2 regions of the Microbulbifer sp. ABM4_008 genome follow, and region 1 is predicted to be linked to the other one. Evidence: predicted binding sites of a transcription regulator. Region 1 holds the regulator's gene; the other holds the start of a gene.
What was found. Region 1 encodes LexA, which represses DNA repair genes until DNA is damaged. Its sites were predicted from a motif close to ACTGTNTNTANANACAGT; they were not measured.
Positions count from the first base shown of each region.

Region 1 (5,332 bases):
GAAGCGGCCCTGGTTAAGGAGCTGGAGAAGCGCGGTATCGGCCGCCCCTCCACCTATGCTTCCATTATTTCCACGATCCAGGATCGCGGTTATGTCCGCTTGGAAAACCGTCGTTTTTACGCTGAGAAAATGGGGGATATTGTTACCGACCGTCTCAGCGAAAGTTTCAAGAACCTGATGGACTACGGATTTACCGCAAACCTGGAGGAATCCCTGGATGCGGTTGCCGACGGCGATAAGGGTTGGAAGCAACTGCTCGATGAGTTTTATCAGGACTTTTCCGGGCGCCTGGAAAAAGCCCAGTCTGCCGATGCAGGTATGCGTCGCAATACGCCGACAGACACGGATATCGAGTGCACCAAATGTGGCCGCCATATGCAGATCCGCACTGGCTCCACCGGTGTATTCCTGGGGTGCTCTGGATATGCACTGCCGCCAAAAGAGCGTTGTACCAATACCATGAACCTGGTTTCTGGTGATGAGGCGGTCGATGCGGATAAGGACGAGGAAGCTGAATCCAGGTTGCTGCGGGAGAAGCGCCGCTGCGGCAAGTGCGGCACGGCTATGGATAGCTACCTGTTAGATGAGCAGCGTAAATTGCATATCTGTGGCAATAACCCGGATTGCAATGGCTACGAGATTGAGCAGGGCACTTTTAAAATTAAAGGCTATGACGGCCCCATTATTGAGTGCGATAAGTGTGGCAGTGATATGCAGTTGAAGTCTGGTCGCTTTGGCAAGTACTTCGGCTGTACCAATGAAGACTGTAAAAACACCCGCAAGCTGCTGAAAAATGGGCAGCCGGCGCCACCGAAAATGGATCCGGTTCCCATGCCGGAATTGGCCTGTATCAAAGTGGAGGATCACTATATCCTACGCGATGGTGCCTCGGGTCTATTCCTGGCTGCCAGCCAGTTCCCGAAAAACCGTGAGACCCGTGCGCCCCTGGTTAAAGAGCTGCTGCCTCACCAGAGTGAGATCGATCCAAAATACAGCTTCCTATTCTCTGCACCGACTCAAGATGACAGTGGGCGGGATACCGTAGTTCGATTTAGCCGCAAAACCCAGGAGCAATATGTTCAATCTGAGGAAGAGGGCAAGGCGACCGGTTGGCGTGCTTTTTATCGCGATGGTGGTTGGAAAGTAGAGGCCTCCACCAAGAGCACTGCTGCCAAGCGCAAGAAACCGGCAGCTAAAAAGACAGCGGCAAAGAAGTAGGTAATGAGTAACTCTTACACGATTCATGTCACTTCGGCTCTACGCAAGAGCCAGCTGTTGCTGCAACAGCCGTGGGACTTGCCTCTCCAGCGCGATGCGCTGGAAGAGGCAGCGTTGATGCAGTTGTGCAAGGCCTATCGGGCTTTTCTTGCAGAGCAGGCCGCCCAGCTTCAGCTGGGATTTGAACCGGAGTCTCCGCAGTTGATCATTGATGCGCTGGGCGTTCAGGGTAGGGCTAGTGCGGAGGCCAATGAGCTGTCCGGCCTGGTCGGCGATCCGCAGAGTTGGTTATCCCATATGCTTTACGCCTGGGAAGAGCAGCAGAAAATATCTGTGGGTGCTGATGAAAAACAGCAACAGGTTAATTTAATCCCGCTACACAACGAAGTTGCCAAGCCCGAGTTTGCACCTTTGTCCAAAGAGTTATTGCTTCAGTGGCATCGTTCTCTGAGTGAGTTGGTGGTGAGGCAGCGCGCTCACTTGGATGAGTGTTAACTAATACGCTTACTCGACCTCGGTGAACTTCTGAATAGATTCGTAATATTCCTGCGAATTTTGAAGGTTGTTGATATTAGGCGCACCTCTGCGGGAAAGTCCGCTGTCCTTTGAGTGAGTCACAATAGAGTAGTTGTGGCCCACTCGACATAACCCGCAACAGGTGCAACGTGCAAAGCAATTCACTTTTCTCTTGTGATCTCTTGAGTGGTTTAGGTAATTCTTTGATATAGCGTACTGGTAATAGACTGCCTCGAAAGTCAGGAGCCAGAAGCCCTCAAATTGGATGAATGAAACTTATCGCAAGCCTGTGGTACACTGGGCGCAAACTGTTGTGCCGTGAAGGAAAAGCGAATGTCCTCCGAAACTTTTGAAATAATCGAGCTGGCTAATGGCGATGTAGCTTTGCGTCGTGCTGGCCATAAAGAGGACCCTTTGGTAAGCATTTCTTTTTCTGCAGAAAGCCTTCAGTTTCTGCGCAAGAACAAGGTTGCTGTGGCAAGGGCTATGTTGGAAGCGGGCATTGAAGCCGTACAAAATCTAGACGATCTTGAGGCTGGTTACTTCGAGGAAGAAGATGATTTAATGCCGGTAAATCATACTATTCACTAACATCAGCGTTAGTTCGAGTCTTATCAACAGCGGCCAATGGCCGCTGTTGTCGTTTTTAGGGGCTTAAGGCGTTTGGCGAATAACCCCTACGGCTAATCCCTCAATCACAAAGTTCTTATCTCTCATATCGACTTGAATTAACTCAAAGTCATCATTTTCAGGTAGCAACTGAACGGTTGCCTGATTTCCCTTGCGGCGAAAGCGCTTCACAGTGACTTCATCATCGATACGGGCAACCACGATTTGGCCATTGCGCACCTGCTCGGTCTTTTGCACTGCCAGCAAGTCTCCATCGAGAATGCCCGCATCTCGCATACTCATACCGTGTACCCTCAACAAATAATCTGCGGGGGGATGGAAGAAGCTCGCGGGCAAGTCGCAATAATCTTCAATATGTTCGCTGGCGAGTATGGGATTCCCCGCAGCTACTCTACCCACAATCGGCAAGCCGGATTGGTGATCCGGAATTCGAATGCCTCGGGAAGCGCCGGCAACCATCTCAATGGCGCCTTTTCTGGCGAGCGCTTTCAGGTGTTCCTCGGCGGCATTGGGTGAGCGGAAGCCGAGCTCCTGGGCAATTTCTGCCCGCGTTGGCGGGTAGCCTGTTTCATCCAGGTAGGACTTGATCAGGTCGAGAACCTGGGACTGACGAGCGGTGAGATTGGTCATAGATTTACCTAGTTTTCTGTATTTATATACAGTTGCTGGAATTATATACAGATTTATTGTTCGCGCAATCCTCAGGTTTTAGTCTTTGTGAGCTGCTACATTGATGGAGAAAGCAAGGAGAGAAGAAAGCGTTGAAGGAACTGACAAAGAGGGAAAAATAATGTTGGATGCAAAAATGCCGGAAGCCTGGAGAGTGCTTCGTATTCAGTCTGAATTGGTAGATGGGATAGAGCGGCTGATAGCCTTAGGTGGTGCAGTGACAGTGTTTGGAGGGGCGAGATTTACAGAGGATAGTCCTGAATATCAGCAGGGGGTAAAGTTGGGAGAGTTGCTCGCGGCTGAAGGGATCCCCGTGATTACCGGTGGTGGGCCGGGGCTGATGGAGGCTTGTAACCGAGGGGCTTTCGGGCAGCCCGGCGCATCAATTGGGCTAAACATAGAACTGCCTTTTGAACAGGCGGCAAATCCATATCAGGACATCAGTTTGAACTTCCGATATTTTTTTGTACGGAAATTTATGTTTGTAAAACACGCACTTGGATTCGTTGGACTTCCCGGTGGCTACGGCACGTTGGATGAGTTGTTTGAAGCTCTTACCTTGGTGCAAACGCAGAAAGTGCGGCGTTTCCCAATTGTGTTGGTAGGTAAGCGTTACTGGAGTGGGTTGTACGATTGGTTGGTAGATACAGTGTTAGAGCGCGATTGTATCGATGCCAGTGATCTCGACCTTTTTCATATCGTTGATAGTGTGGAGGAGGCTGCGGCCCTGATTATGAAATATATGCAGGTGAAAGAATAATTATTCGGGTGATCTTAAAATACCGAAAAAATTTTCAAAGTTATTTTTGTTAAAGCTGCCCCCGGACTAAAAGGCTATGTCGGCTGGTGGGGTGGCGTACTTGCTCAAGTTGGCGGGAGATCAACTCCAGCAGTATTGATCTTACCGCCTGACATACTTTTCCCTGTTATTTTTACTCTTGTACCTTGCTGAGTGGAGAGCTTAGCTGGCGGGCTCTAGATCAACGAGAATGTGCTACTCTGGCGTCGATTAAACGTATGTTTTAAATGGTGGTTTGATACTTATGAGCCAGATAGATACGGTCAGCCGGATACTCGATGCAGCGGAAGTGCTGTTTGCCGAACGGGGTTTTCCTGAAACCTCATTGAGAACAATTACGAGCACGGCCGGGGTTAATCTGGCGGCAGTTAACTACCATTTCGGCTCCAAGAAAGAATTGATACAGGCGGTATTTGAACGCTTTTTAACGCCTTTCACTAACGCTCTGGAAGAAGAGCTTGATCGCCGTATTGCCCTGGGGCAGCCCCTGGGGGTGGAGGAGCTGATCGAATGCCTGTATCGAGTTGGGTTGGGAAGCCTTGGGCTGGAGGGAAAGGATCCACAGCGATTTATGCGTCTTTTAGGGTTGGCCTATACCCAGTTCCAGGGGCATTTGCGTCGATTTATCGTATCTCGATACGGGGATACTTACCGCCGTTTTGCCGGACTGCTGGCTGAAGCGTTACCGGGCTTGGACCCAGAAACTTTCTATTGGCGCCTCTACTTTATGCTGGGAGCGACCATTTTCACACTGTCGAGCCACGATGCGATTGAGGCTATCCTGCGGGAGGATTTCGGTTCTGACAGTACCCTGACCCAGACTCTTGAGCGATTGGTACCCGCTGCTTCGGCCATGTTGAAGGTTGATAATTAGTGGGCGCACTCTTAAATCGATAAGGAACTTAATATGTCTTTACCACCCGGACCGGTCATGGTGGATATCGAGGGGCTTGAACTCACCGAGGAAGACTGTGAGTTACTTCGGCATCCGATGGTGGGCGGGCTGATCTTTTTTGCGAGAAACTATCGGGATCGCCAGCAGCTTATCCAATTGGTTAACTCCATCCGTGCGGTGCGACCAGAGATCCTGCTAGCGGTAGATCAGGAGGGTGGCAGGGTTCAGCGGTTTCGCGATGACTTTACGCGAATACCCTCAATGCAGGCTCTCAGTGCTGTCGCCAGTAACGAGCAGTTGCAGGATGTGGGGTGGCTGCTGGCCGCAGAGTTGCTGGCTGTAGGAGTGGATTTTAGCTTCGCGCCGGTTTTGGATGCGGATGACAGTCACAGCAGGGTGATCGGCGATCGGAGTTTTTGTCCCGACCCCGCCCAATTAACCGCACTGGCTCGCCCCTTTATCCAAGGGATGCGCGAAGCGGGAATGGCCACGACAGGCAAGCATTTTCCGGGGCATGGCCACGTGCTGGAAGACAGTCATGTGGAGTTGCCAGAGGATAAGCGCTCGTTGGATCAGGTCTTGGCAACCGATGCACTTCCGTTTAT
Region 1 covers NZ_CM149970.1:1,799,411-1,804,742, forward strand. Annotated here, with positions in the region: gene topA (type I DNA topoisomerase) at 1-1,218, shown strand, start outside; gene ACYX4J_RS07895 (DUF6586 family protein) at 1,222-1,713, shown strand; gene ACYX4J_RS07900 (hypothetical protein) at 2,068-2,325, shown strand; gene lexA (transcriptional repressor LexA) at 2,389-2,994, opposite strand; gene ACYX4J_RS07910 (LOG family protein) at 3,155-3,793, shown strand; gene ACYX4J_RS07915 (TetR/AcrR family transcriptional regulator) at 4,077-4,706, shown strand; gene nagZ (beta-N-acetylhexosaminidase) at 4,740-5,332, shown strand, end outside.

Region 2 (5,332 bases), 1.2 Mb from region 1:
AAGCGGAGGATTGGGGTGACAATAGGGGTGTTGAAAATCGTTCTCTGCATAACCTCGGCCGGGACTACTCATACATCGAAAAATAAGCCGCCAAGTATATGGTGACTTTAGCCGCCGCTCCCAGTCATATTTGTGCGTTTGTCCTAAATCGGCACATATATCCGACGAAAGGGGTGGTATACCGGATTGTGTGGCGGTCATTTATTGATCTACGGTATAAGATTGCTTACCAAAATGCACCATTTTTGCCCTTTGGTGACATTTGGCGCTGGAATCGTATGAAGGAGGTGGGGCTGACTCCATAGCCAGCCCGAGAGAGGGGTTGGAGAGTTAATTTCTCTCCAGCATTTCCTCGGCATGAGCCAGGGATTGGGCGGTGGGGGCGCCGCCGAGCATGCGCGCCACTTCTTCGCGGCGCTCGCCGTTGGTGAGTTCGCGCAGTGCCACAAAAACACTTTCGCCATCGCTGTGCTTCTCCACCAGGTATTGGCGGTGGGCTCGCGCCGCTACCTGGGCCAAGTGGGTCACACAGATCACCTGGCCGCTGCGGCCATTGCGGGTTTCCCCCAGTTGACGCAGCAGGCGGCCCACCACATCACCGGTGGCACCGCCGATACCCACATCCACCTCGTCGAATACCAGGGTGGGGGTGCGGGAGGTTTGCGCAGTTACCACCTGGATTGCCAGACTGACCCGGGAGAGTTCACCGCCGGAGGCAATCTTGCCCAGGGGGCGAGGCGGTTGGCCCGGGTTGGTGGAAATTAATATCTCCGCTTCTTCAAGTCCCTGGCTATTGGGCGTATCCAGCTCTTGTAGTGATAGCTCTACTCGAGCGTGAGGCATGGCCAGGTCGGCCAGCTGGCCGTTTACGGCCTCCGCCAGCGAAGTTGCCGCTTTACTGCGCAGTTTGCTGAGCTTGCCGGCAACTTTTCTGTACTGCTTCTCCAGTTGTTCACAATCTGCGGCAAGGCGATCCAGGGCATCTGGGCTGCCGATATCGTCCAGCTCTGCCTGTAACTGTTGCTGCAGAGCCGGCAGCTCCTGCGGTTGGACTCGGTGTTTGCGCGCCGCCTGGTAGATGGCGCTGAGCCTGTCTTCAACCTCGGAGAGTCGCTCCGGGTCCATCTCGAAGCGATCGATATGTCGGGAGAGGGTGGCTGCGGCCTCATCTACCTGGATGCGCGCGCTGTCGAGCATCTGTGCCACTTCCACTAAGGCCGGAGCCTGTCCGGGCATGGAGGACAGCAGTTGCAGGGCGCGGTGCAGTTGTTCGGCGATATCGCCTTCACCGCCGGACAAGAAAGCGGCCAACTGGTAGCTGCCACTGAGGATTTCCCCGGCATTGGCCAGCTGTTGCTGTTCGCTCTCGAGGGACTCTATTTCCCCTTCGCTCAAGCCAAGTTGATCCAGCTCCTTAAGCTGGTATTCCAGCAAATGGCGGCGGGCTTCGGCTTCCTCGGCGCTGTCAGCCAGGGTGCGATAGCGGCGATAGTGATCCCGCCAGGTTTTGAAGCGGCTGCGGGTCTCTGCGGCGAGTTCCTGGGCCTGGGCGTATTCATCCAGCAGGCGCAGGTGTGTTTCTTTCTTCAGCAGGGATTGGTGTTCGTGCTGGCTGTGGATATCAATTAGCTGCTCGCCGAGGGCGCGTAGCTGCAATAGCGTGACCGGTTGGCCGTTGATATAGGCGCGGGAGCGGCCATCGGCGCCAATAGTGCGGCGCAGAATGACTTCCTGCCCGGCGTCCAGCTCCTGGGACTCGAGCCAGCTGGCGGCGCTGGGGTGCTCGGCGATATCAAATGTGGCGCTGATGTCGGCGCGATTGGCGCCGGTGCGCACAAGCTCAGCGCTGCCGCGACCGCCCAGCGCCAGGCCGAGGGCATCCAAGGTGATTGACTTACCCGCGCCGGTCTCGCCGGTCAGGGTGCTGGTACCGGGACCAAACTCCAACTCCAGTTGGTCCACCAGGGTGAATTGGCTGATAGACAGATGCAGCAGCATAGAGATCGCTTGTGTCCTTGCTAATCGGCGGGCGCCCGGCCCAATTAGTGGTTATTTATACAGTATTCGTTCCCGGTTAGCTATAGGGGCGGGGCCACATTACTCTGAGGATGTGCGCTAGCGCGAAAAACCACTTGAACTGTGCGGGGATGTCCCCATATAGGCTCCAGTGCCCGAGAGACGGGCTCAACTCACATTACTGACAGAGTCGACGCGACGGAGAAAGCAGTGGCCAGAGAGCGCAGCGAAGAAGATCAGATTAAAGAGGGGGCGGAGCACGCACCAGCTACAGACGAGGGCGTTTCAGCAGAGATTGAAGACCCTTCATCTATAGAAAGCGAACTTGCCGAGGAAGCCCTGCGGGAAGAGGCCGAAGGTGCCGATGCCCTGCACGAGGAAATTATCAAGTTGCAGGAGCAGCTGGCAGCGCACAAGGATATGGCCCTGCGCGCCCAGGCGGAAGAGCAGAACGCCCGTCGCCGCGCGCAACAGGATATCGAGCGCGCGCGCAAATTTGCGGTAGAGAAGTTGCTACAGGACTTGCTGCCTGTAGTGGACAACCTCGAGCGTGCACTGGCGACGATCGATACGGCCGACGAAGCCAACAAGGCCTTGGTAGAAGGTATCGAGCTGACCCACAAATCTTTCGTTGAAACCCTGACGAAAAATGCTGTGGAAGTTGTCGATCCGGCCGGTGAGCCCTTCGACCCAGAGCTGCACCAGGCTATGACCCAGGTGCCCAACGGCGAGGTGGAGCCGAACACGGTTCTGGATGTGTTTCAGAAAGGTTATCGCCTCAATGGCCGCCTGGTTCGCCCGGCCATGGTGGTGGTCAGCAAAGCGCCGTAACGGCAGAAGTGTAAAGCGGCCTTGAAATTTAGCGGCCGGCACCAATATAGCTGACATCAAGAATTATTCGCGCGGTGTAAACAGAACATAGCTGGCAGCGCGCATCAAAAGAGGATTTTACAGATGGGAAAAATTATCGGCATCGACCTGGGTACCACTAACAGCTGTGTAGCGGTACTGGATGGTGACAAAGCGCGTGTAATCGAAAACGCCGAAGGCGATCGCACTACACCTTCTATTGTTGCCTTCACTGACGACAACGAAATTCTGGTAGGTCAGTCTGCCAAGCGTCAGGCGGTGACCAATCCCCAAAATACTCTGTTTGCGGTTAAGCGTTTGATCGGCCGTAAATTCAAAGACGACGTTGTCCAGAAAGATATCAAGATGGTTCCTTACACCATCACTGAAGCTGACAACGGCGACGCTTGGGTAGAAGTGAAAGGCGATAAAAAAGCTCCGCCGCAGATCTCTGCCGAAGTCCTGAAGAAAATGAAAAAGACTGCGGAAGACTTCCTCGGCGAGAAAGTAGAAGCTGCAGTAATTACCGTACCGGCTTACTTCAACGACTCCCAGCGTCAGGCCACTAAAGACGCCGGCCGCATCGCGGGCCTGGACGTTAAGCGTATTATCAACGAGCCGACTGCCGCTGCACTGGCATACGGTCTGGACAAGCAGGGCGGTGACCGCACTGTAGCGGTATACGACCTGGGTGGTGGTACCTTCGATATCTCCATCATCGAAATTGCCGACGTAGACGGCGAGAAGCAGTTCGAAGTACTGTCCACCAACGGTGACACTTTCCTCGGTGGTGAAGACTTCGACCTGCGACTGATCGAATACCTCGCAGACGAGTTCAAGAAAGACCAGGGCATCGACCTGAAAGGTGACCCCCTGGCAATGCAGCGCCTGAAAGAAGCTGCAGAAAAAGCCAAGATCGAGCTGTCCTCCAGCCAGCAGACCGAAGTCAACCTGCCGTACATCACTGCAGACGCTACTGGTCCCAAGCACTTGGTGGTTAAACTGACCCGCGCCAAGCTGGAAAGCCTGGTAGAAGAGCTGGTTACCCGCTCCCTGGAGCCGGTAAAAATCGCTCTGCAAGACGCCGACCTGTCCGCTTCCGGTGTAGACGAAGTGATCCTGGTAGGCGGTCAGACCCGTATGCCAATGGTTCAGCAGAAAGTAACCGAGTTCTTCGGCAAAGAGCCGCGCAAAGACGTTAACCCCGACGAAGCCGTTGCCATGGGCGCTGCTATCCAGGGTGCCGTACTGTCCGGTGACGTTAAAGACGTACTGCTGCTTGACGTAACCCCGCTGACCCTGGGTATCGAAACCATGGGTGGCGTTGCGACTCCGCTGATCGACAAGAACACCACTATCCCCACCAAGAAGTCCCAGGTTTTCTCCACTGCGGATGACAACCAGACTGCGGTAACTATTCACGTGGTTCAGGGTGAGCGCAAGCAGGCTGCACAGAACAAATCCCTGGGTCGTTTCGACCTGGCCGATATCCCACCGGCACCGCGCGGCATGCCACAGATCGAAGTAACCTTCGACATCGATGCCAACGGTATCCTGCACGTACACGCGAAGGACAAGGCCACTGGTAAAGAGCAGTCCATTGTGATCCAGGCTTCCTCCGGCCTGTCCGAGGACGAGATCGATAAGATGGTTCAGGACGCTGAAGCTAATGCTGAAGCGGACAAGCAGTTCGAAGAGCTGGTGCAGACTCGTAACACGCTCGACGGCCTGATTTCTGCGACCAAGAAAACTCTGGAAGAAGCTGGCGACAAAGCTACCGCTGAAGAGAAAGCAGCTATTGAAGCGGCTGTTACCGAAGCGGAAGAAGCCGTTAAAGGCAACGACAAAGCTGCGATGGAAGCTGCAACTACCAAGCTGACTGAAGCTTCCGGTCCGGTTGCTCAGAAGATGTACGCCGAGCAGGCTCAAGCCGCTGGTGCTGAAGGTGCCGCTGGCGCTGGTGCCCAGGGCGAGCAGCAGTCCTCCGCTGGCGACGACGCGGTAGACGCAGAGTTCGAAGAAGTTAAGGACGACAAAAAAGAAGGTAAGTAAGCGTTCGCTTGCAATTCCGGTGGCAGCTTTTAAAGTGGCCGCCGGAGAACTTCAGGGGCGCGGCGCCTTACTTTCAGAGGCCCGCGCCCTGTGTTGTTTCAGGTATCTGCCAATATTTGCCGAGTTTTCGCAGTTTTGGTGGTGCTCCGTTCGCGGGGCTTAGTTAGAAACCGAGAAGTAGAAAGAGAGTTTGGCCGTTCTTGATGCCGGACCAGAGAACATAGTTTTATGTCGAAACGCGATTATTACGAAGTCCTCGGCGTCGAGCGCGGCGCTTCGGATGCAGAGCTGAAAAAAGCCTACCGCCGGGTGGCAATGAAGTTTCACCCGGACCGTAACCCCGATGACAAGGAATCGGAGAACAAATTCAAGGAGGCCAATGAGGCCTACGAGGTTTTGTCGGATTCCGAGAAAC
Region 2 covers NZ_CM149970.1:648,541-653,872, forward strand. Annotated here, with positions in the region: gene ACYX4J_RS02810 (1-acyl-sn-glycerol-3-phosphate acyltransferase) at 1-50, opposite strand, end outside; gene recN (DNA repair protein RecN) at 331-1,998, opposite strand; gene grpE (nucleotide exchange factor GrpE) at 2,227-2,847, shown strand; gene dnaK (molecular chaperone DnaK) at 2,971-4,917, shown strand; gene dnaJ (molecular chaperone DnaJ) at 5,146-5,332, shown strand, end outside.
Region 2: recN (DNA repair protein RecN) is a predicted target of LexA. The motif match lies at 2,045-2,062, and genes of this name have one in related genera.